DNA from 2 places in the Psychrobacillus sp. MER TA 171 genome. Region 2 is predicted to be linked to the other one. Evidence: riboswitches for the same ligand, from Rfam matches in the RefSeq annotation. Region 2 holds a riboswitch; the other holds the start of a gene.
The links. A riboswitch is a leader RNA that binds a small molecule or an ion and turns the genes downstream of it on or off. The one in region 2 is predicted to bind thiamine pyrophosphate.
Positions count from the first base shown of each region.

Region 1: it holds a riboswitch for thiamine pyrophosphate, as region 2 does, so the genes downstream of both, M3627_RS09200 (Ykof family thiamine-binding protein) here and thiT (energy-coupled thiamine transporter ThiT) in region 2, are expected to answer to the same signal.

Region 1 is NZ_JAMAWN010000008.1:1,176-13,358, reverse strand. Features, by position in the region: gene M3627_RS09230 (helix-turn-helix transcriptional regulator) at 1-37, shown strand, start outside; gene M3627_RS09225 (hypothetical protein) at 40-345, shown strand; gene M3627_RS09220 (serine hydrolase) at 355-1,653, shown strand; gene M3627_RS09215 (energy-coupling factor transporter transmembrane component T family protein) at 1,717-2,472, opposite strand; gene M3627_RS09210 (ABC transporter ATP-binding protein) at 2,462-3,832, opposite strand; gene M3627_RS09205 (ECF transporter S component) at 3,819-4,400, opposite strand; gene M3627_RS09200 (Ykof family thiamine-binding protein) at 4,393-4,983, opposite strand; TPP riboswitch at 5,059-5,167, opposite strand; gene M3627_RS09195 (2-hydroxyacid dehydrogenase) at 5,322-6,281, shown strand; gene M3627_RS09190 (ABC transporter substrate-binding protein) at 6,780-7,775, shown strand; gene M3627_RS09185 (ABC transporter permease) at 7,839-8,699, shown strand; gene M3627_RS09180 (quaternary amine ABC transporter ATP-binding protein) at 8,696-9,898, shown strand; gene M3627_RS09175 (hypothetical protein) at 10,092-10,289, shown strand; gene M3627_RS09170 (hypothetical protein) at 10,359-10,838, shown strand; gene M3627_RS09165 (hypothetical protein) at 10,945-11,286, shown strand; gene M3627_RS09160 (GNAT family N-acetyltransferase) at 11,310-11,780, shown strand; gene M3627_RS09155 (TetR/AcrR family transcriptional regulator) at 11,940-12,183, shown strand, end outside.
Region 2 is NZ_JAMAWN010000031.1:8,824-21,006, reverse strand. Features, by position in the region: gene M3627_RS18895 (tryptophan-rich sensory protein) at 1-353, shown strand, start outside; gene map (type I methionyl aminopeptidase) at 374-1,123, opposite strand; gene thiT (energy-coupled thiamine transporter ThiT) at 1,175-1,753, opposite strand; TPP riboswitch at 1,816-1,909, opposite strand; gene M3627_RS18880 (M20 family metallopeptidase) at 2,010-3,074, shown strand; gene M3627_RS18875 (magnetosome magnetite crystal formation protein family) at 3,111-3,452, shown strand; gene M3627_RS18865 (SGNH/GDSL hydrolase family protein) at 3,794-4,696, opposite strand; gene M3627_RS18860 (aminopeptidase) at 4,711-5,940, opposite strand; gene M3627_RS18855 (DEAD/DEAH box helicase) at 5,944-7,095, opposite strand; gene M3627_RS18850 (Fur-regulated basic protein FbpA) at 7,206-7,367, opposite strand; gene M3627_RS18845 (VanZ family protein) at 7,424-8,005, opposite strand; gene M3627_RS18840 (AAA family ATPase) at 8,006-8,722, opposite strand; gene M3627_RS18835 (DUF3298 and DUF4163 domain-containing protein) at 8,776-9,384, shown strand; gene M3627_RS18830 (HAD family hydrolase) at 9,454-10,239, shown strand; gene M3627_RS18825 (hypothetical protein) at 10,447-10,944, shown strand; gene M3627_RS18820 (YesK-like family protein) at 11,018-11,290, shown strand; gene M3627_RS18815 (metallophosphoesterase) at 11,426-12,183, opposite strand, start outside.

The DNA of each region.
Region 1 (12,183 bases), on a different contig from region 2:
AACGGATGTATTTCAATATAAGAAAGAGGGGGAGTAGAAGTGACGGAGGTTGTATTTGCTATATTAAGGCTTGTTTATGTAATTATCTTTTTTATTGCTTGCTATATAAGCTTCAAATTTGAATGGAGTAGTGAAGGAAAGGATGAAAGGGGCAACACAATCGCTCACAAATCCTACAGCATCATATTTCCGTTTGCCCCCTTTGGATGGTTCGTGATTGAGCTATATGACTCATATATAAGTGAAATAGGCTACGAATCATACAAGCTAGCAATATGGTTTCTATTGACGGGATTAATGATTTGGCACGCTATTAACATAATCGTTTTAAAAAGAAAGTATTAGGAGGATACGATGAGCATTTATACGTGGATTGGTATTGGGATATTTGCTTTTTTTACACTTCTTCCCTTGAAGAGCGCGAAAAATCTTAGTAAATGGGACATTATTGGAATTGTTATAACGATGGTCACCTTAGTGGTAATTATAATCGCACATATATTTTATAGCTTTAATCTTTGGATTGGAATTGCCGTGCTTTTTATACTTGCAATATTATTAGATAAAAAAACATATACGAAAAAAATGATCGTTATTTATGCTTGTATGTTTATTGTCATAGGCGGAGTGGTTTATTGGCTATTAGGAGATCTCTTTGGAAAGACGGATTCTGACATAGTCTTAGAGCATCTTATAGAAAATCCAGAAACAACATCCCTCTATTTTGCTAAGGAGGGTGAAGTACACATTAGTCACAACGATGAAGAAGTTAGGCCACTTGCAAGTGTTGTGAAAATAATGGTTGCTTTAGAATATGCCTTTCAGGTAGAAGAAGGAAAAGTAGATCCTGCTACTATTATTGATTTAGATGACCTAAATGTTTATTATATTCCCCAAACCGATGGGGGAGCCCATGAGGCTTGGATAGAGAGCTTGGAAACAGAACAACCAACGCTACAGGAAGTAGCAAAAGGAATGATCAAGTTTAGCTCAAACGCTAACACCGAATACCTTATGGATTTGCTGGGTCTAGATGCAATCAATAATAGGATGGAAGAGTTAAACATAGAAAACCATGAAGAGGTTTACCCTATTGTTGGAGGACTAGCTATCTCGAGCTACCTAAAGGAGCAGGAGAATTTAAGCAATAAAGATTTAATAAATAGACTTAACGAAATGTCTATGGAAGAATATCGTTCTTTAGCAATCGAAGTAAGTCAACAATTGAAATTCAAACAATTTGCAGTTACAGATGCATCTAAGATTTCCATGGATATTCAACGGATCTGGTCTGACCGACTAATCGGAGCTTCTGCAGCCACCTATGGGAATATCCTTTCAAGTGTGTCAAACAATGAATTTTCCCCAAGTGTCACTAATACTTTAAGGGATATATTGGAATGGCCACTTGTTCATGAAAGTAATCAACAAAAATTCCACCACATAGGTAAAAAAGGTGGTTCAACAGCTTTCATACTTAACCAGACGATTTATGTGGAAACAAAGAATGGAGAGAGAATGGAGATGGTCATTATGTTAGATGACTTATCGATGTTACAAAGCCTCACGTTGCAAAAAAATATAGACTTCTTTCTATTTAAATTGATAGAGGATGAGGAGTATTTAGAGACAGTGAATCAAAAATTATCTTAGAGAGTATGGATGGGGTTACGTCCATTCAAAAAGAAGTGTCATCCATATCGGATGACACCTCTTTTAAGGTAGCCACAAACTACTAATACAACTAATTAGTAAAACACAAATAAACAAGAACGCTAGTATAAAATCCTTCTTTTCAATAGGTACTTCATGATAAAAGACTTTTCTAGGTTCTCCCGTAAAGCCTCTTGCTTCCATTGCGAACGCCACTCTTTCAGCCTTACGAACAGCCCCAGAAAGCATAGGAATCAATACGCGACGTAAACCAATCAGTCTTTTAAAAACATTGGAGTCGTCGCTTAGTCCTCTCAGTTTCTGTACTTGTTGAACTTGTATAAACTCGTCCTTTAAAAGCGGTAAAAATTGATAACCAACCATAATACCATAAGCAATTTTAGGAGACAGCTTCAACTGCTGCATTAGACTCCGTATAAATATAATTGGGTCGGTTGTTAGAGCAAATAATAGGCTTAGACTAGAAAAGGCCAACACCCGAAAGCTTAAGGATAAGGCATGGTTCAATTGGCTTTCCGTTATATCGACAGAACCGATGGACCAAAGAACAGTTCCAGTCCCGCTCTCTGCAAATAGAAGAGTGGTCCAAAGGTAACCAAAAGCTGCGATTACGAAAGGAAGCATCAGCAAGGACCAGTTTTTCCAGGATATATTGCTTAAGAATATTTGCATCACCATAATGCTGAACCAAAAAACTAGTGGTGTCCATGGATCGAAAAAGAATGCTAGTGAAAGCATGCAAATCATTACGATCACAAACTTAACGGACGGATTCATCCTATGAAGGCTAGCACGCATAGACAGGACCTCGCTTAGGAGGAAGTAATTGATGTTCTAGCATTAAATCTTTCTTATCCCAGAAGCTGGTCGCACTATATTTCCCTGTCACTCCTCCGTTCCTCATCAATAAGATGGAATCAGCTACCTTATACGCAAATTCCATATCGTGGGTAACGATTAGAAAAGTAGTACCTGCCCTAGAACGCTCATCTACGACTTTTAAAAGTTCTGTCAGATTAGCAGAGTCCTGACCAGAAGTTGGTTCATCCATCAAAATCACTTCCCGGTTCTGGCAAAGCATAACGGCTATAGCTAGGCGACGTTTTTGTCCATGGCTGATAGAAAATGGATGGGCCTCAGAGATGCTAGATAAATCAAGTCGTTCCAGCAATTCTTCTGTGTTTGATCCTCCGCCAAAAGAGACCTCCTCTTTTACTCTTCCTGTAACAAACAAAAATTCTGGTGACTGTGGTACATAGCCTAACAAGCTTGGCAGGACGTTGCCTTCAGCTGGCAGAACTCCTGAAAGAGCCTTTAATAATGTGGATTTTCCACTGCCGTTTGGTCCCGCTAGTACTGCGACCTCTCCTTTGTGTAAAGAAAACGAGCTTGGTTGAAGAAAACCATGGGTGCTAACTCCTTTTACTTGTAGGGATAGTTCCTGTTGGACCCTGTTATCCCGTTTAACATCGTCTATAAGCGAATTTCTGTCTTCTTTTAATCTAATTCGACGATGAAAGAAATCTTCCCAAAGGTCTAGCTTGTGTTCAATTGCTAATATCGTTAATCCAGAGCTTTGCTGCAGTGTATCCAACCATTCAATATATTGTTTTGCAGTATAAGGATCTAAGTGCGTAATCGGCTCATCTAACAATAAAACCTCTGGCTTCATAATGAGCGCACAAGCCGTGGCGACTCTTTGTTTCATTCCTCCAGAAAGTGACTGAATGATGGAATGTCGATAAGCGGTTAACCTGGTTGCCTCCAATACTTCTGAAATTCTTGAATCCATGTCCTCTCGCGCTACTAGTAAATTCTCTAAAGTAAAGGCAAGCTCCTCCTCAACGGTTGGCATACAAAACTGCGCATCTGGATCCTGAAAGACGGTAGCGATACGATGATTGACCTCGCCTGGTCGATAAGAATCGCTGTCCTTCCCAAAAAGCTCTATTTTCCCGGAAACTATTCCATCGCAATTGTCAGGGTAGAGGCGGTTACACAAATATAGCAATGTACTTTTCCCACAGCCACTTGGACCGGTAATCACAACACGCTCACCTTGTTCAATAGACATCGAAAAATTTGATAATACAGGAACCTCTTCATCAGGAAATGAAAAAGAAATATTTTCGAGATGTATAACATTAGACACGTGCATCACCTTTTTTAGAGCGTGAGATAGAGTATCCTCTTAACGAGCCTGTTGCAAGTAATCCGTCGGCTATGGCTTTACCGCCTACACCAGCAATTAACGTCCCACTAAATATACGAACAGCGAGCATGAAAAGGACATATCCAGTAGTATAAACAGTAAATCCTCCTAAAAAATATCCATATACAAAACTAAACACTGCCGATCCTGCACCAGCAAGCATTAATACCCATAGGTCAAATCTTTTATAGCGAGTAGCTGCGAATACGGCCTCTGCACCCAAGCCTTGAATAACACCAGAGAGAATGAGACGTGGTCCAACAGCATTACCTAAAAGCACTTCTATCGCAGCTGCAATAGTTTCAGAGATTACAGCAGCACCTGGTTTGCGAATGATATACATACAGATAATAGAAACGATAAACCATACTCCAAAAATCCATTCATACGCGATTGGTCCAATAAATCCTGACCAAATATTCCCGACATGTAGGAATAGTAAATAAACAATTCCAAACACTACTGCAAAAATCGACATTAATATGATTTCTTTCAACTTCCATGATTTAAGCATGAAGATGATCTCCATGAGAAGGACTGTTAATACTCATGGATACAGTCATTACTAAATGCTTGTGCTCCTCTGATCTAGCTCTACTAAAGGTTGCTTCATAGAAGGCGAATACATCATGAATATCCCCATGGATGCCACTTGCATAATGCATGGACTCATTGAATACACCAGCGTCTTTCGCTTGCTGAATCTCTCTGTAGATAACATCCATGTAGTTTGGATTATTCATTGGATATAAGGCGAATTGGGAGGATACATATTGTTTAGTCCCATCATTATTTGCAACTTCATCTCCTCTTTCTAAATAAACGTCAGCTGAGGTGTCACCAGGACAGCCTGCTGAAAATGTTCCAGAGAGAGCCACATGTACCCCTGTTTTTGCTGCATTTAAAGTTATTGCTTTAGCCACATCGAAGACATGAACTTGTTTTCCTCTAATAACAGTTGAAACGTCATCTGTATGCATCCATACATTAGATGTGTCTGTATCCTGTACTGCCCCCTTAATAATACTTATAAACTCGTTGCTCATTGGATGTAGGGAAAAGCGAAACCCTACAATTGGACTTAAACCACATTCCATTCTAAAAACCTCCCTAAAATTTTTCATAAAAAAAAGCTACATCCGTGAAGATGCAGCCACTAACCTTATGAAAAAAGGAAAGTCACCGCACTTCCTCACGCAGGTATTATCCTGATCGAGTAATAAGGGATCGGAGCTTAAAAAGCTCTCATCACAGCCAAAGTGGGCACCCCTAGTGCAGAAACGGTATGTAGTTTTCCAATTATGTAAGATTTACACAATATGTTTTTTTATGTGACCACAGTATAGCTTATAAAAATATTATTGTAAATACAGTTGAATTCTTTTCTCAAATCAGCGATGCTTAAATTATCAGAAAATCATCAGGGGGATGCTAAATGAATAAAATTTTTATTACTCGAAAGTTACCGGAAGAGATCGTACAACCACTAAGAGAAAAATTTGAAGTCATTATGTGGCATAGCGAAGAAATTCCAATGAAGTACGAGGATATCAAAAAAGAGGCAAAGGATTGTAATGCTTTGTGGACCGTTCTCTCGGATAAAGTGGACCGGGAACTGATAGAAAGCCTACCAAATCTAAGAATTATATCTAATCTTGCGGTCGGCTATAATAATATTGATATCGAGGCTGCAAAAGAAAAAGAGATTATTGTAACCAATACGCCTGGCGTGTTAACGGAAACTACAGCAGATTTAACATTCGCCTTATTACTAGCAACTGCCCGTCGTATTACAGAAGCGGAGCAGGATATTCGAGCAGGGAAATGGAAGTCTTGGACGCCTATGCAACTGACCGGCATGGACGTTTTTGGATCAACCTTAGGAATTATAGGTATGGGGCGTATCGGTGAAGCAGTCGCACGCCGTGCAAAAGGGTTTGATATGAAGGTCTTATACCATAATCGAACAAGAAAATTAGAATCTGAGCAACAGTATAACTTTACATATGTGGAGCTTGAGACACTACTTAAGGAGTCGGATTTTGTTGTTATATTGACTCCACTCACTCCAGAAACTAGAGGATTAATTGGTAAAAAAGAATTGGAAATGATGAAGGAAACCTCAGCTCTTATTAATGTGGCACGAGGAGGAATAGTTGATGAGCAGGCGCTTTATGATGCCCTCGTCAACAAAAGCATTTGGGCTGCAGGTCTAGACGTTTTTGAAACGGAGCCAGTCCCATTAGATAACCCACTTTTAACCTTACCTAACGTGACGGTCCTACCCCATATCGGTAGTGCCAGTATTTATACAAGACTTGCTATGATGCAAATAAATGCTAAGGCCATTGAAGATGCATTAGAGGAACGGGTACCAGAAAACAGAGTGGTTTAAAGTGCAAGAGATGCCATGAACATAGCGTTCATGGCTTTTTTATGTTTTGTGGGGTGAGAAAAATATAAAAATAAACCCTACCGGTGATAAACCTCCCCCGAGCGGTGATAAATTCAAAATCTCCTCTAAATATCTTCTTACTTTTTCCTAGACAAAGTCCCCCCTCGTACAATAAAAGAATTATCACAAATAATTAATAATTACGTCGTTATTTATATGAATAGATTGTCTAGGGTTTACTAATTACTTAATGATAAATAACTAGAAAAATGATACATAATATTCAGATAAAGATAGAATAATAACAATCATTTATTAATTAAATTTGCAATATACAAATTTTTTTAGTAGTATTAGTAGTTATAAATTAGACGCCCTTTAATTTCCAAATTCAGGGAAGTTTAATTGTATAGGATTTTAGCAATTATTTATAGATTTTGAAGGAGGAACGATCGAGCGTCTAATTTAAAAACTGAATGAAAAGAGGTAGTCAAACTAATGAAAAAGATTATGTTATTTTTTTCACTTTGCACGCTTTTAGTACTTGCAGCCTGTGGCAGTGAGACAAGCAAGGACAATATTGAGGTGATTAAGTTTGCTGATGCGGGGTGGGATAGTATTCGCCTACACAATAGCATAGCTCAAACAATCGTCGAAGAAGGTTATGGTTATGAAACCGAAGTAACAAGTGGAACAACGGCGGCAACCATGCAGTCACTTGAAAAGGGCGACATAAATGTCTATATGGAAGTATGGACCGATAACATTAAAGATGTCTACGAAAAAGCAATTGAAAGTGGAGATATCATAAAGGTAGCTACTAATTTCGCTGATAACGCGCAAGGATTATATGTTCCAACTTACGTGATAGAAGGAGATGCAGAACGAGGTATTGAACCAATCGCACCGGATTTAAAAACGGTTCAAGACTTAGAGAAGTATCCAGAAATTTTCCAAGATCCCGAAGATAGCAGTAAAGGCCGAGTGGTCGGTGCTCCATCCAGTTGGGTAGTAAGTGAGTATTTGGGGACGAAACTTGAAACATATGGCCTTGACGAACAATATAACTATCTAGCACCCGGCTCTGATTCTGCCATTGTTGCAGATCTAGCGGGCGCATATAAAAAAGGCGAGCCGTGGGTAGGTTATTATTGGTCACCAACGTGGGTAACAGCAAGCTACGATTTAACTCTATTAGAAGACGCACCATACGATGAAGCAACATGGAATGATTCGAAGGGAACTGAATTTCCTCCGAATGATGTAGTGGTTGCTGTTCATAAAGATTTACCAACACAAGCTAAGGAAGTAGTAGACTTTTTAAGTAACTATGAAACTAGCAATGATTTAACTGAAAGTGCTTTAGATTACATGCAAGAAAATGATGTGGAAGCAGATGAAGCCGCTATTTGGTGGATGAAAGAGTATGAAGATATTTGGACAGCTTGGGTGTCAGAAGAAGTGGCAGAAAAAGTTAAAGCTTCTTTAAAATAATTCATAACTCAATCTAACTAAAAGAGAGGTGACCTGCGACTGTATGTTTTGCAGTCCTACTATATGACAGAATTTCCAGATGTACGTTTTCCAATCGGGGATGTAGTAGAAAAATTCGTAGATTTTTTAGCCGCAAACTTTGATGCATTCTTTGATTTTATCTTTATTATTTCTTCCTCTATGATTAAAGGCTTAGAGGCAGGTCTATTAGCAATACCATGGTGGTTATTTATTGTTATCATCTTTTTAATAGGGTGGTATTTTAATAATATTTATGGAGGATTGCTTTATGGGGCATTTATCTTTTTAATAGGCTCCTTTGATTTGTGGCCGGAAACGATGACCACGATTTCCATCGTTCTAATCTCCGTAATTTTGTCTCTTGTAATAGGCATTCCGCTAGGCGTTGGAATGGCTTTTAGTAAGTCCATGTCCAGAATCATGCGCCCAATATTAGACGCAATGCAGACAATGCCAAGCTTTGTCTATTTAATACCAGTAATTTTCTTCTTTCCACTAGGAAATGTACCAGCAGTTATTGCGACAATCATTTATGCGTTACCACCAGTAATCCGTTTAACAGAATTAGGGATCCGAAGTGTAGATAAAGAAATTGTAGAGTCTGCACAATCATTTGGTTCCTCTTCCTCTCAAATGCTCATGAAAGTTCAACTACCACAAGCCTTACCTACAATTATGGCTGGTATCAATCAAACAACGATGATGGCTCTTGCAATGGCTGTTGTTGGTTCTATGGTTGGGGCACAGGGACTTGGAGAGCGAGTACTCTTTGCGATTAACCGAATTGACATATCCCTTGGTTTTGAAGCCGGAATTAGTATCGTCTTTCTAGCGATCATCATCGACCGAGTTACCGGAGGAATTGCAAATCGCCTTCAGAAACATAGGAGGGATGTAGCATGACAGTAAAATTAAGACTAGAAAATGTATCCAAAATATTTGGACCACGCCCTAAAAAAATTATCCCAATGGTAGAGAAGAGTGTACCAAAGGAAGAGATATTAGCTAAGACAGGGCATACAGTTGGAGTGTACAATGCTTCTATGGAAATCATGGAAGGAGAGACCTTCGTCATCATGGGGCTTTCTGGAAGTGGGAAATCTACCCTAATCCGTTGCTTGAATTTATTGAATAGACCTTCCTCAGGTGCTATTTATGTCGATGGGGAAAATGTGGTCGATTACAATAAGACACAGTTAAAATTCTATCGTCAAAAGAAAATAGCAATGGTATTCCAACACTTTGGACTGTTTAGTCATCGTACAGTATTAGAAAATATAGAGTATGGATTAGAAATTAGAGGTATGTCCAAGAAGGAGCGTCAGGAAATTGCTCAGAAGCATTTAGAGACGGTCGGTCTTAAAGGATATGAAAACCAATATCCAGATGAGCTTTCTGGCGGTATGCGTCAGCGAGTAGGCATCGCAAGAGCCCTTGCGAACGATCCAGACATCCTATTAATGGACGAGCCCTTCAGTGCACTTGACCCACTAATCCGTAGAGAAATGCAGCTAGAGCTTTTAGATATCCAAAATCGTCTGCAAAAAACAATTATTTTTATTACACATGACGTCAACGAAGCATTTAAAATTGGTGACCGTGTGGCTGTTATGAAAAACGGGAAAGTAGAGCAAATTGGTACGCCAGAAGAAATTCTAGAAAATCCGGCTAGCAGCTATATTTCCGAATTCATACGCGATATCGATCGTACTAAAATTCTTCAAGCTGAGCATATCATGTCTAAGCCAAATGGATTAGTATCCTTAAAGGATGGACTAAATGTTGCAATCCAGGTAATGAGAGAGAATGGTAACTCGAGTGCGTTTGTAGTTGACAGAAAGCGACAGCTACAAGGTATTATTACCATCGACCAGGCTATTGAAGGGATGAAACAAAAGAAAACCTTGCAAGAAGCAATGTCGAAGGAAGTAAAAACTGTACATCCAGAAGAATATGTACAAGATTTAATACAACAGGTACTTGATTCCAAGTATCCTCTCGTTGTTACAGACGAGGAAGGTACGATGAAAGGAATTATTTTACGAGTGCATGTATTGGCAAGTTTAATAAGTGATCCGATAGAGGAATCAGAAGAAATATAAATAACTAGGAAAGCTCAAAGGCGATTATGTCGTCTTTTGGGCTTTTACTTTTGATTATGTAAGATGAGAGATGTAAATAACAGTTTAATAATAGAATAGTATTTGGTTAATTATGTTAAAATTTAATTCATAAACTGCTTTTCAGCATGCAAACCAAGTGGTGAAGATGAATTGGACTTAAGGAGAGTTATCTATGAATAATAGCCTAATAAGAATAGTAAAGAACAACATCAGAGCAATATTTGCTTTTGTTGCATTCTACATTGGCATATTTACTTGGCTAGTATTTAGTAGTGAAAATGTAATTTCAATAGAGATTATTTTGTTATCGTTCTTCTTAAACGGGCTGTTTAGTGTTTGCTTATGGAGTATGGGATCGAATTCGAGATAATTAAAAAATTGTCTATCATATATTGGGGATGCACAATAGAATTCTTACTTATATTAAAGGAGAGATTAGGTGAAAAAGAAATTACTTATTTGGATTCCAGTTCTTTTATTAATAATAGTTTTAATAACAGTGAATTGGAATTATATTTCCCAATATACCGAATGGAAGTTGAATTGGGAGATAGGAATCCCAAGGCCAATCAAGATAGAAACAGTCTTTCATACAAGAAATGGATTTCCTAGCGAGGGAGAAGTATTTCATGTACTTCATTATAAATCTATTGAAAAGAAATTAGAGGACAAAGATGGTTGGATTTCAATTAATGAAGATTCCTTTGACACTGTATCTGGACACCTTAAAAAGTTTCAAAAAGATGTGGCTAATATTAATAAGGATACACAGCAGTTTAATATGTTATTTCAAGAGAATCCTGTGACTTTTGAAGAAGAGGATAAATATTTTTATAAATTGGAAGAGGATAATAGTTATATACTGGCTATTTCAAATGCGAAAGAACAAAAATTGTTTGTGATGGAATGGATCCAATAGTGGTACTAGAAACAGGGCACATTTCATGTTTAAGGTCTGAATTTGGGTGTTTATGGGACACTATAACTTATTTAGAAGTCATTTTAAGTCTTTAGGAGATGAAAAAATGAAGAGAATGTCACTCTATTGCCTATGTATCTTGTTCTTATGCTCCTGTAGTCAATTCAATGAACCATTATTAAATGGTGAGATGGTTAAACTTACAATTGAATGTAAAGAAGGTGAAATAATAGAAATTGAAAACGAAAAAACCATTAATAAAGTGGTTAGGGAAATCAACGAATCAAAAAGAGAAGGTACACAAGAGATGGAATTTGATCTGGAGCATCTCTCTACACTCGAAAATAATGAAGGTGAGACAAAATCTTTCAATTTATTTAGTAACGGAAAAGTCACCATGGCTGGATACTACATCCACTCAAATATAGATAATTTTTGTGAAGAATAGTTCTATGTTTAAGGAGGTATTATATGCTACACCATAAGCTCAAAACTATTCCGTATAACCCTAAGTACGCCGTACAAACAGTGGATATGTGGCGGAAAAGTAAGGAACAGGCTATTGGCCAAAAAGAAATTCACGACTTCGAAAGACACGTGTATTTTTTAAATCATATTTTAACGGAACAATTTCAAATAGAGTTAGCTTTAATGGATGAAGAAGTAGTTGGGATAATCGCCTATAATGACAGGGAAATAAGCCAACTATATATTCACATAGAGTATCAAGGAATCGGTATAGGTCGAGCATTACTAGATAAAGCAAAAGTGAAATCTAGTGGGAAATTAACATTGTACACATTTGAGGTAAATAAAAATGCACAGCAGTTTTATGAAAAACATGGCTTTGAAGTGATAAGTAGAGGACATGAAAACGAAGAAAATTTACCTGACATTCAATACGAATGGGTATCCAAAATAAATGGAGACATACAAACTTGAATTATTATTTCTATTAGAAGGGTAACTCTACATTGTTGCTCTTTTTTATTTTGTAAAATAAAGCTAAAAATTCAGAAAATAAACTTTTATTTTGGAGGAATTAATCATACAATAAAATTAGAACGGTCGTTCAAATTGACGAAAGGAGATTATTTTGTAGTGAGTAGGCGTTATGACAGCGAAGAGGCAAAACGTATCATTAAGGAAAAGGCTTTTGAATTGTTTTCATTACATGGCTACAATCAGACCTCAATCGCAGATGTTTCTAAAGCTTCTGGATTTAGTAAAGGTCACATTTACTATCATTTTGAAAACAAAGAGAAGTTGTTTGTCCTATTAGCACAGAATTCCATGCATGATTGGTATTCAAAATGGACGGATGTTGAACAAAATTATTCATCAG
Region 2 (12,183 bases):
GTAGTGAATCCAATTGGAAAAGAAGAATACCTATTTCCATTTACCTAGGATGGATTTTTGTAGCCACTATAGCAAATCTTGATTATGTTTTAACATATTATGAGTTTAGCGGCTTTGGAATAACTACTTCTTTATGGGTCGTTATATTCCTAACGTTAGCTACTGCAATTGCCTTACACTTTAGATATCATTATGATGACCGAGCAATCGTTCTAGTCTTTATATGGGCTTTCATTGGAATCGCTGTACGTCATAATGTAAATGAATTATTAATATCTGCAGCCTCCCTCTTCCTAAGCGCAGTCTTAGTGGTTGGAATACTATTTATAAAAAAAACGCCAACGAAAAATTAAATTTCGTTAGCGTTTTTTATTTAATCTATTTTAGTTAAAATAATTGGTTGGTCTTTTGTAACGATTACCGTATGCTCGATTTGAGCAACTAAGGATTTATCTGGAGTAACAAATGTCCAGCCATCACCTGATTCAACGATATGTTCTGCCTTTTCGGAAATGAAAGGCTCCACTGCTAGAACCATTCCTTCTTTTAAGATTGTTGACTCCCATGCATCATAATAATTCAACACATGCTGAGGTGCTTCATGCAAGGACTTCCCAATACCGTGACCAGTAAGATTCATGATGACATGTAAACCGTTTTCTTTTGCTTCTCTTTCCACTGCCTTACCTATTTGGTTAAGACGAGAACCTGCTTTTACTTTAGTCATAGCACGATTAAATGCACTTTCTGCTACCCGACAAAGTTTTTCCTTATCCTCGTAGCCATCTCCTACTACAAACGAGATACCAGTATCTGCGAAGAAACCTTCATATGAACCGGAAACATCAATATTAACAAGGTCTCCCTCTTTAATCACTCGAGAGCCTGGAATTCCATGTGCAACCTCTTCATTGACACTTATGCAAGTATACCCCGGGAAATCGTACTCTCCCATTGGGCCGGAAACAGCGCCTTTATCTTTAAATAATTTACCGCCAATTTCATCAAGTTCTTTAGTAGTCACGCCTGGTTTTGTTGCTGCCTTCATTGCATCTCTTACCTCAGCTACAATGTGACCAATTTTTTTTAACATTTCTAATTCTTCATTTGTCTTTACTATCATCTTTACAAGATCCCTTCTTCACTTAGATGTATGAATATCATATCATATATCTTATGACTTCGGGAGTAATAGGCGCGGGGCTTTTACGAATAGGATCGAACAGATAAAAGCTGCAAATAGAAATACAGGTATCATATAAGTAGAATTATAAACTAATGAATATACGATAACATTTTGGCCCTCAGCAAATTCCCCAAAGAATAATATCCCCGATAATACGTGGGCTAAATAACGTAAAAATGAAGCAATTAAAGCACCTAGCACAACCGCTATTGTCATTTTCATCTTATTTTGATGTTCATATGCTTTAATATATGCTGGTCTTAATAATCCTGCAAGCCCTGCAACCATAAATGCTATAAAATAATCAATACCTACTTGCATAATTACTATTTCAAATGATAAGGGTGCTGGATAAAAGCGTCCTGTCACAACCTGCAACAGCCCTATTAAAAAGCCGGTCACTACGCCTGCCACTATACCTCGACGAAAGGCAATTAATATGATTGGAACGAGAACAAATGTAACACTGCCTCCCTGTGGCATACCAAAACCAATTAAATCTAATACATAGCCTAATGCTGCAAAAATAGCAATCTCCACGAGTAACACAACACGTTGATTTCTCATTGTAATCCCCTTTTTTGACCACAAAAAAACGCCGAAGGGACAGAGCCAGACATCGCGCGATTGCCAGTTTCCATCCACATCCCTACGCAAGTATGAACTTACAGGTTCTAAGGGTACTATCTCAGCCGCTTTGTAGCGACGCCCCTTGTGGTTTCGAATTTATTTTATTTGAGTTCATTGTATCCGATAGGTGTTTAGAATGCAACCCCGATTGGTATTATATAATAATACAAATTTATTATTAGGGGTGTAATAATTGATTAATTTACTAACAGATCTAATTAAAATAAAGAGTGATAATTTGGAAGGTGCAAATGAAGCACTGCAATACTGTAAAAATTGGCTAGAAAAAAGAGGCGTTATAACAAAAACGTATGAGCTAAACAACAAACAAATGCTTGTAGCTGAAATTGGAACAGGTGAGGAAACTATAATCTGGAACGGTCATATTGACGTAGTTCCAGGAAACCCAGAGCAATTTGAACCGAAAATTGTAGAAGACCGACTATATGGGCGTGGCTCAGCTGATATGAAGGCTGGTGTTGCTGCAATGATGGAAGCTTTCGCTGTTCTATCAGAAAAACAAGAGTTACTTACCAAAAAAGTACAGCTACACATAGCTACCGATGAAGAAACAGGAGGAAAAACATCCAAGCACTTGGTTGAACAAGGTTATCATGGTGATTTTGTTATTTGCGGTGAGCCAACTCATGTTAACATCGGACTCCAAGCAAAGGGTATTTTACAATGGGATGTTCACCTAAAAGGTAAATCTGCTCATGGCAGCCGTCCGTGGGAAGGAGTAAATGCAATTGAAAAAGCCATGTTATTTGACCAAGACTTAAGAAAATGCTCGTTCATGCAGGCTAGTAATGAATATTATGAATATCCTTCTCTAAATTTGGCAAAAATAGAAGGAGGAGACCGATATAATATGGTACCAGACGAATGTATCATAAGTTATTCTTTAAGGTTTGTTCCTGGACAAGACGTCGAGGAAATCTCCAAAGAGTTAAGAAGCCTTTTAGAGAAATACCCTGGCAGTGAAATACATTTCCAAGGTCATACTCCAGCTATCACTAATAAAGAAGATGATAAGTATATCCAGAAGCTTTTAGCTACTTGTAACGCTATCAGACAAACCCCAACTACCCTATTCGGACAGCATGGTGCTGCAGATACTCGTTATTATGCAGCGAAGGGTGCGGTAGCCATAGAGTTCGGGCCAAGCGGCTCTGATTGGCACGGGGATCAGGAATCGGTTTCTATTTCATCCGTTGAGGAATATAAAGACATACTTGTTAAGTTTGTCTTAGATTAATTAAAAAAGTAGCGAGAATATGTGAGGAGACCATGTATGGATACCAATAAAATTTTAAGTGCATCAACCTATTTTTCTATTTTATTTGCTCCCTTTATTCTTCCAATAATTGTTTACTTCCTTACGACAGATAAAGGGGTAAAATACCATGCAAAAAGGTCTTTAATCTCACATATTATTCCTACTATTTTCTTTGTGTTTCTTATGTTAGCAGTATTTGCAAACTTTTCCCCACTTAGTTATTCAGGCGACACAACAAACATGTGGTCTAGCATGACTACAGCATTAATTTTTATAGGCTTATATACGTTGATTAATATAGTTCTGTTCATTTGGAACATTGTCCAGGGAATCAAGGTATTACGTCATGATGTTTAATTGCTTCTAAAATGGGAATAAGATAAGTATAGAAAAGCAAGGAGCGGATTGATTATGAAAGTAGGCAGATTAGTTAAGTCAGCTATTAAATGGGCACCAGTAGTATATCCAATTGTTCGTAAAGTATTGAAATCGAAAAAAACAGTAAAGCGCTGAACTTTTTACGCTAACGCTATATAAAAGAAATTAAAGACTGAAGACAAACTCTAAGATATTTGAGTTTGTCTTTAGTCTTTTACTATTTGCTAAAAAAGAACCCCCAATTTTATGAACCATAAAATTGGGGGTTCTTGAAGTTCTCAGCTAAGTTGATTGCTCATAACCCTTTTGAGCAATGTGTTTTATGATAAAATACGTTGCAAAACCACAGCTATATAATTACCGTTTGTAAACGATAGATAGCGATTAATTGGCAGTGCATTTGCTTGCGTTTGCGTTGAACCATTATTACTTTGGTTTCTATTTTCTATAAGCTCTTCAAAAGTTAACGGATTAGGCTTAGGCAATTCGTGCTCATACACAAGCATACGGGAGTTGTACTTACTAAAGAACGAGTTAGCCATTTGACGGTAGCCTTCTAGTGTAGGATGAACATCACCAACACTTGGTACTAATTCTTTTTCTTTCCCATCGAATGACTCATCCACTGAGATATAAGTTGCTCCATTTTGCTCTGCTACAGTTTGTAGAATCGTGTGTAGCTTATCTAACTCTTTGCCGACACCTTCTTTTTGAGACTCATGCACATGCGGATATGCAAAATAGTATCCCATCACATATATTTTAGCCTTGGGTGCAGTAGCTTGAACTTCTGTTATGATTTCTTGCATATTTTTTCTAACATTATTTAGTGCAAAATTGGCGGAAACTTGCGAGTAAGCGACCATCCCACTTGCAGGCTTAACCTGAACTAGCCTTAACAAATCGTTAGCCCCTGCAGAGATGGTAACAAGTGTGGCATTTGCCAGAAGTTCCTTCGCTTCAGTTGACTGAACGGTTTTCAAGACATCACTAGTTGTATATCCTGGAAATGCTAGTCCTTTAGAGTAGAATCCAAGCAGATTGGCCCTCTTCAACTCTTGTGAAATTAAGTCGGTATATCCTGCATCAATTGCCATATTTGGTGTTTGACCCGCGGCAAGTGAATCACCTAAAGGAATATAAACCTCTGGCGACTTTGCCTCTACTGAATACACAGGAGATAAAATTAAAAGAATCATAAGTAAACTTATCCATCTTTTCACTGAAGATCAGCTCCTTAAAATGCCCATGCACCTTTAATAAAGATTGGTTCCTTCGTTCCATCTGCTAATTCGCCTGTTATATCCATACCTGCGCTTCCAATCATAAAGTCCTCATGGACGATAGAAGTGTTAATACCCATTTTTTCTAATTCCTCCGCTGTTAAACCTCTAGCTCCCCCTACACAAGTCGGGTAAGCTTCTCCGATAGCAAAGTGATTTGAGGCATTTTCATCAAACAAAGTGTTGAAAAACAATACATTAGATGCTGAAATAGGAGATTCATGTGGTACCAACGCGATTTCACCTAAATATTTTGCGCCCTCATCCGTTTGAATCAGCTCTTGCAGAAGCTTCTCACCAGAAGCTGCCTGAACCTTAACAATCTCACCATCTTTAAATGTCAATTTGAAGCCATCAATCACGTTCCCTTGGTAGACAAAAGGCTTAGTATTGCTTACAAAACCGTTCACACCAGTTTTGAGTGGCGCAGTGTAAACCTCCTCAGTAGGCATATTCGCGATAAATGGCACTGCTTGAGCGTTTTTACTAGCTCCAGATTGCCAGATGTGTTCTTTTGGCAATTCCACTTCAATATCTGTACCTTCTGCCTTGTAATGCAGTTTTTTATATCTTTTCTCATTCAATAATGCTGCACGTGACTCTAAATTGTTAATATGCTCCTGCCATTGCTGAACCGCAGTTCCTTTTCCAATGCGCACTACTTTGAAAATAAGCTCCCATAATGCATCCATTTGTTCTGTTTCGTCTAGGTTAGGAAATACCTTTGCTGCCCATTTTTTAGAAGGCATTGCTACAATCGACCAAGTGATCACATCATTCATTACAGCCTTGCGGTAATTTTCTAATGCCTTACCTGAAGCCTTTTGATAGTTCGAAATACGATCTATCGCCACTCCCTCTAGCAAATCTGGATTATCTGCATCAATCCATAACAAGGCACCTTTATTTTCAATTAATTCATCTCGCTGTGCAACCACCCATTTTGGTACTTCATGAAATGCTTCATCAGGTGCCATATCATAAAACAATCTAGCATTTACTTCATCTGTATAATTGACCTCAACTCTTTTTGCTCCTGCTTCATATGCCTTTTTAACAATAAGTCTGGTAAAATCAATCGTATCTGTAGTGGTATTAATTAAAAGCGGTTGTCCCTTTTGAATGTTCAAGCCAACCTTAACTACTAACTCAGCATATTCCTCAAGATTTTGTTGGAACCCCATTACTTACTTCCCCTTTTTATCGATCGTTTTGGATGAACCTTCTATTAATTCACCACGATACCATATTTTTTGAACGGCTTTACCCGGAATCTCTTTTGTCCATTTTTTATAGGTTTTTTCATCGTTATATGATAAAAGTGTTAAAACTTCTCCATTTTTGCCTGCTCGTCCCGTACGTCCTGAACGATGTAGATACTGCTCAATAGAATGTGGAACATCTACATGAATGACGTGTGTAAGTCCAGAAATATCTAATCCTCTAGCTGCAACATCCGTCGCTATTAAGATACTCACTTTACCATTTTTAAAATCATCTAATGCTTTTTTACGTTCCTCTTTTTTCATCTCCGAATGCAAGGAAACGATAGGTGCATCTCTGTAGGAGAGCTTATAATCCTTCATAAGCAGCTGATCTAAGCTGTTCACAAATGCTAGCCCTCTCATGCCTGGTAAGTGCGACAGCTTTCTTAAAAACTCTGTTTTGTCTCTCGTTTCTGTTTTAACAAAGCTATGGATGACTTCGCCTTTAGCTGGCACTTCCTCAGCTGTCACATGGATTCGGACAGGGTCCTTCATCATACGCTCTGCAACTAGCTCTATTTCCTCCGTGATTGTAGCTGATGTTACGACAAGCTGTCTTTCAACAGTTGCATCTATTAAACCCTTTACAGTTGTACGATGCTCTCTGCTTAGGAGCTGGTCTCCTTCGTCTAATACGATGGTATTAATTTCATGCATTTTCAGCTTTTTCACTTTGACAAGCTCCTGCAGCCTACCTGGTGTCCCAACTACAATATTTGGCTTTTTCTTTAATCCTTCAATTTGACGATTAATATTCGCTCCACCGATTAATTGAGCTACAGAGACACCCGTTCCTGACGCCCATTCTCTAAATACCTCTACAATTTGCATCCCTAATTCTTGTGAAGGGACTACGACTAGCGCTTGTATCTGTTTTTTAGAAGGATCAACCTTTTGTAGTAAAGGAAGAACGTAAGCCAATGTCTTACCTGTTCCTGTCGGGGACTCTGCTACTATATCTGAACCGTTAAGCATATGCGGGATTAGTTGGGTTTGGATAGGCATTTCAAATGCAAATTCAGCCTCTGCCCATTTTTTTTGTAATGTTTCATTTAAATTCTGTATAACTGTCAAGTTTTTCTCCACCTCATCTGTGTTTGAATCAAGTGTACCACATTTTTATTATCGACCATTAGCCATATAAGTAGATTAATGCAATTAAAAAAAGTGCCTTTTAATAGGCACTAATTTGTTTGTTTCTCATCATTTATATATTGCTTCATTAATTGATAAAAATTCAGTTCATATAATTGTTTTCCATCAATTTTAAAAACACCTTTGTTTACTAAATCCTCTATAATATTGTCTCTTCTTTTTTCTGTTTGTGTGTCCTTCTGTATCATCATTCTTGATGTCTCCTTGCTTTATACTGTCCGATTCATATTTACCCAAACCGGAACCATTATAAACTCGTAGGTTGATTTTTTTTGAACACCCTACAAAAAACAGGAAATTTCCTTTTAATAATTAGATAAAAGATATAACCTACTAGTGCTCCTAAGCTATTTAACCAAAGGTCATCTACATCACTACTTCTATTTTGTGGAATCTGTACGATTTCTATAAATAGCGAAATAAAGAAGCCAATGAGTACAGGAAAGGGGAAAATCTCCATACGCCTAAAAAGAAGTGGAAAAAGAAAGCCTATTGGTACAAACAAAACTATATTGCCAAGGAAGTTAATATAAAAGGGTTCCCAATACCCTAAGTAAATAATAGCGTTACAAGTTTCCTCTATTACTCGAAATAATTCTAAGTTAATACTATGCACATATGCTTGCTCCTCTTCAGGCTTAGGAACAATTGTCTGCGAAAATAATCCCACTAATACTGCAATTAGAAATAGCACGCCCAGCTCATATAACCCTTCCCTTAAATGAAAACCACGTCGTTTCCATCGAATGAGCCGCCAAATAATAAGGACCGGTAAAAAAATCATAATAGCATAAAGCATCTCATCTAAATAATCTATAATCACTGGCATCTAATCACCTTCCAATAACTCTTTTAAAAATTTCTCCCGGTGATCTAGAAAATATTTAGTTGTTTGATAATGTGCTGTTTGTTCATATTCCACTTCTTCAATATGTCCAGCATCAAAGCTATAAATTGTTGCCTCTGGAAAGCCTAAAATAATAGGAGAATGTGTAGCTATGATAAATTGGCAATCCTCTTCTTGTATTAAGTCATGCATTATTTTTAAAAAGGCCAACTGTCTTTGCGGGGAAAGTGCTGCTTCTGGCTCGTCCAATAAATAAATAGCTCTTCCATTAAAGCGATGTAAAAATAAGGATAGAAATGATTCACCATGTGATTGTTCATGAAGTGATTTCCCTCCATACGATCCAACACTTCCACTTTCCATCACATGGGAAGCAAATTGGTAGAATGTCTCTGCACGTAAAAAGAAGCCGTTCGTCGCCTTTGGCATCCAAGAGAGCTTCAAATGTTTTCCTAATGCACTCTCTGCTGCATCTACCTCATAGTAGTTGTTTCGGCCACCACCTGCTGTATTAAACTCACATTGATCTGCAATTGCTTCTAGTAGAGTCGATTTTCCTGTGCCATTTTCACCTACAAAGAAGGTGACGCTATTGGTCAATTCAAGTTCCCTAAAATTCTGGATTGTAGGTATAGTAAAGGGATATTCATCCTTTGATATTTCTTGATCCGTTCTAATCATTATTCTTTTTAAAAACATATGAAACTCCTTTCATTCATATAATTACTATTATGTTTGAAAGGTTGTGAACAGTGGATTTTCCAGTTTGCGTTACAAACAAAAACATTACCCATTCAAAACCTAACATTTCTGTTAATATTCCTCATATTACTAACTTACCTCATTCTTTAACAGAAAAAAAGATTAATGGAGATATTGTTTCTCTTTTAAATAACCTCCTTATTGAACAGGGCTTTTATAATGAGTCATTAGTGGAGATGGTAGGAACTTATGAAATTAAGACAAACGAGCGAAATATTTTAAGCTTAAGCCTTACCGTTTATTCCTTTACAGGAGGTGCTCATGGTTTAACTATTACTAAGTCCCTAACCTTCGATGTTATGACTGGAAAGCAATATTCATTAAAGGACTTGTTTAACCCAAATAGTAATTATGTAGAGAAGCTATCTCAAATTATTTCGATGAAAATAGAAGCTTGGGAGGTTCCTCTTTTGGAGGATTTTACTACTATCAGACCAGACCAGGATTACTATCTGGCCGATCATACTATCGTCATTTATTTTCAACTCTACGAGATTACCCCTTATGTATATGGATTTCCTTACTTTCCGATTCCTATTAAATCAATAGAAGATATTATTCGTACAGATGGCCCGCTCAATACATTATTAACATTTTAGCTAACGCTAGTGACATATCTCCCTTTACTGAGGTAAAGTAATAAGTAAGTTAGTGGAGGGGGTACATAGATGAAGAAAAAAGCTGTATTTTTTGATTTGGACGACACCTTACTATGGGACAAGAAAAGCGTAGAAACGGCTTTTCAGAAAACCTGTGATTATGCTGCTGCAAAGGCTAGCGTAAATTCCAAAGAGCTCGAAAAATCCGTTCGTGACTCGGCAAGCCAGTTATATGATTCATATGAAACACGTCCATTCACCCAAATGATTGGTATTAATCCTTTTGAGGGACTATGGGGCACATTTGATGATCCAGGAGAAGATTTTCAAAAGATGAAGCTACTAATCGCTGACTATCAACAACATGCATGGACACAAGGCTTACAAAAGCTTGGCGTCGAGGACGAGACCCTTGGAAAGGAACTAGCAAGTTATTTTCCACGTATGCGCAAGGAAAGTCCTTTTGTATATGAAGAAACATTTGAAGTACTAGACAAATTAAAGAATAACTATACGCTACTACTAATGACAAATGGCTCACCAAGCCTGCAAAACACAAAGCTTGAAATTACTCCAGAAATTTCACCATACTTTGATCATATTATAATCTCTGGGGCATTCGGAAAAGGAAAACCAGATCCATCTATTTTTGAGCATGCCCTTGAGCTTGTTTCAGTTAGCAAGGAAGAAGTATTAATGGTTGGAGACAATTTAATGACCGATATCCTTGGAGCATCTCGTGCGGGTATTCAATCCGTATGGATCAATCGAGAAGCTAAGCCGGTATCGGAGGAAATTCAGCCTACGTATACTATTAAAAGTTTACATGATCTACTTAATATATTAGAACAATAATTATATAATTTTAAATTAGGCAAGAATGCTGTTAAATCAGCACTCTTGCCTTTTAACAGTTTGCTTATATAACGCTACTACAAAAAAATTATTTCAGAATACTCCACTCGTTTATTTTCAGGTAAACCTTTGAATTGGATATTTATGTTAAAATAAGAATTATGGTCATAAAAAGAGTATATCCTCGAAAGGGAGACGGGTATTATTTTGAAGAAGATAGTTGGAGCTGTAGTACTTACTTTTACATTGCCAATCGTTGCATTTGTAATATTTATTTATTATGTTTTATACACTTGGGAAATGGAAAACCAAGGAGAGTTTAGAGATTATGATAAAGGAGTTACTATAGAGGTTAATAATTTGAGTAATCAAGATCTATCTAATTTAATTTTTTCATATAGTGCCACTTACGGAGGCTTTGAAGAGGTCGGGACGATAAAAAGTCTTAAAGCTGGAGAGTCAGCCCAAATTACTGGAAGCAGCAAAGAGATTAAATCAAGTGATACAAGTTTATATTTACATTATTACATTGATAACGGTGGAAAAGCGGAAGAGAGTTTAGCTTATTATAAAACAAGAGAACCATCAAAAGCAGTAGTTGTTTTAACGATACATGAAGTAGAACCCATTGGATTTTTAAAGTTCGAATTTAGTGGATACGATGGCTGGTCGCGATATGGTCCCATTAAAGTTAACTATGAATAAATAAAGTTAAGATGAAATTTTTCAAGTAAAAATCTTAGGTATGTTGCTGAAAAACTTCACAGGAGGTAATGAAATGGATGCTTTGATGTTAGAAGGATGGACTCCTATATTGCTTAGCGGAATTGTGTTTGCAATTGGGATGTTTATAACATCTCGTAAAGTTTCAAGAAAATCTTTATTTTCCACTTCTACTGTACTAAGTATGATTTGCATTGGGGTAATTATTTTTAGCGTAATTGGAGTTGGTGGTTGGGAAGGCATGGGAATCGGATTATTTACAATTAGTATATTAATAGGAATATGGGTAGGTACTGGTATTGGATTTATTTCAGGGAGTTCAAATTAATAAAGTAGAATTTATTCGCCTCCCTCTCTCGTGTGGTGAGCAATAAGCCTTAACCCATCGTTTACGTCGATGGCCTCTCTAGACTTATTGCCCCTTCTATTTGGAATGTCACTTTGCAGCTTGGAACAGCACCATTTATTCAAACTCGATTTGTATCATCACTATCTCTGAGCGTGTACCAATCCGAATCGGCGGACCCCAAAAGCCAAAACCGGATGTCACAACAGAATGCATCGTTTCCTTTTGCAGATGTCCCCAATCATTTTCATAAATAGCACTAGTAATTAAATTGCCTGGGAAGACTTGTCCCCCATGCGTATGACCTGACACCATCAAGTCAATGCCTTGCTGCTGTGCAATATCAAGCTCATATGGCTGGTGATCCAATAAAATAGTTGGATTTGAAAGGTTCACATCATCCATCAGTGAATCTAAAGGTAACCTGTCCTTGTCGATGCGGTCTTTTCGACCAATGAGCGTAAATTTCCCTTGAACCTCTACTATATCATCGTAAAGTATATTGATTCCGCTGTTCTCCAATGCATCTATTAGTTCCTGCATGGTACCGTCATGCCTATCATGATTGCCAAGCGATGCATAAACTCCGTAAGGTGCATCAAGCTTAGATAATATCTGATCTATTCTCTGATCAAAAAATGGTTGAATATCATCATCAAAGAGATCACCAGGTAGTAAGATTATATCTGGATTGAGTGCATTGATTTCCTTAACTAACCGCTCAGCGTGACTTTTACCAGACAGCAAACCAAAGTGTGTATCTGCTGCCAATGCAATATGAAGACCATCCAGATTTGAGGAGCCTTTAGCTATCTTAATATCATAGCTACGAACAATGGGACTGTATGCGTTATATGTGCCGTATGCAAGAAAAA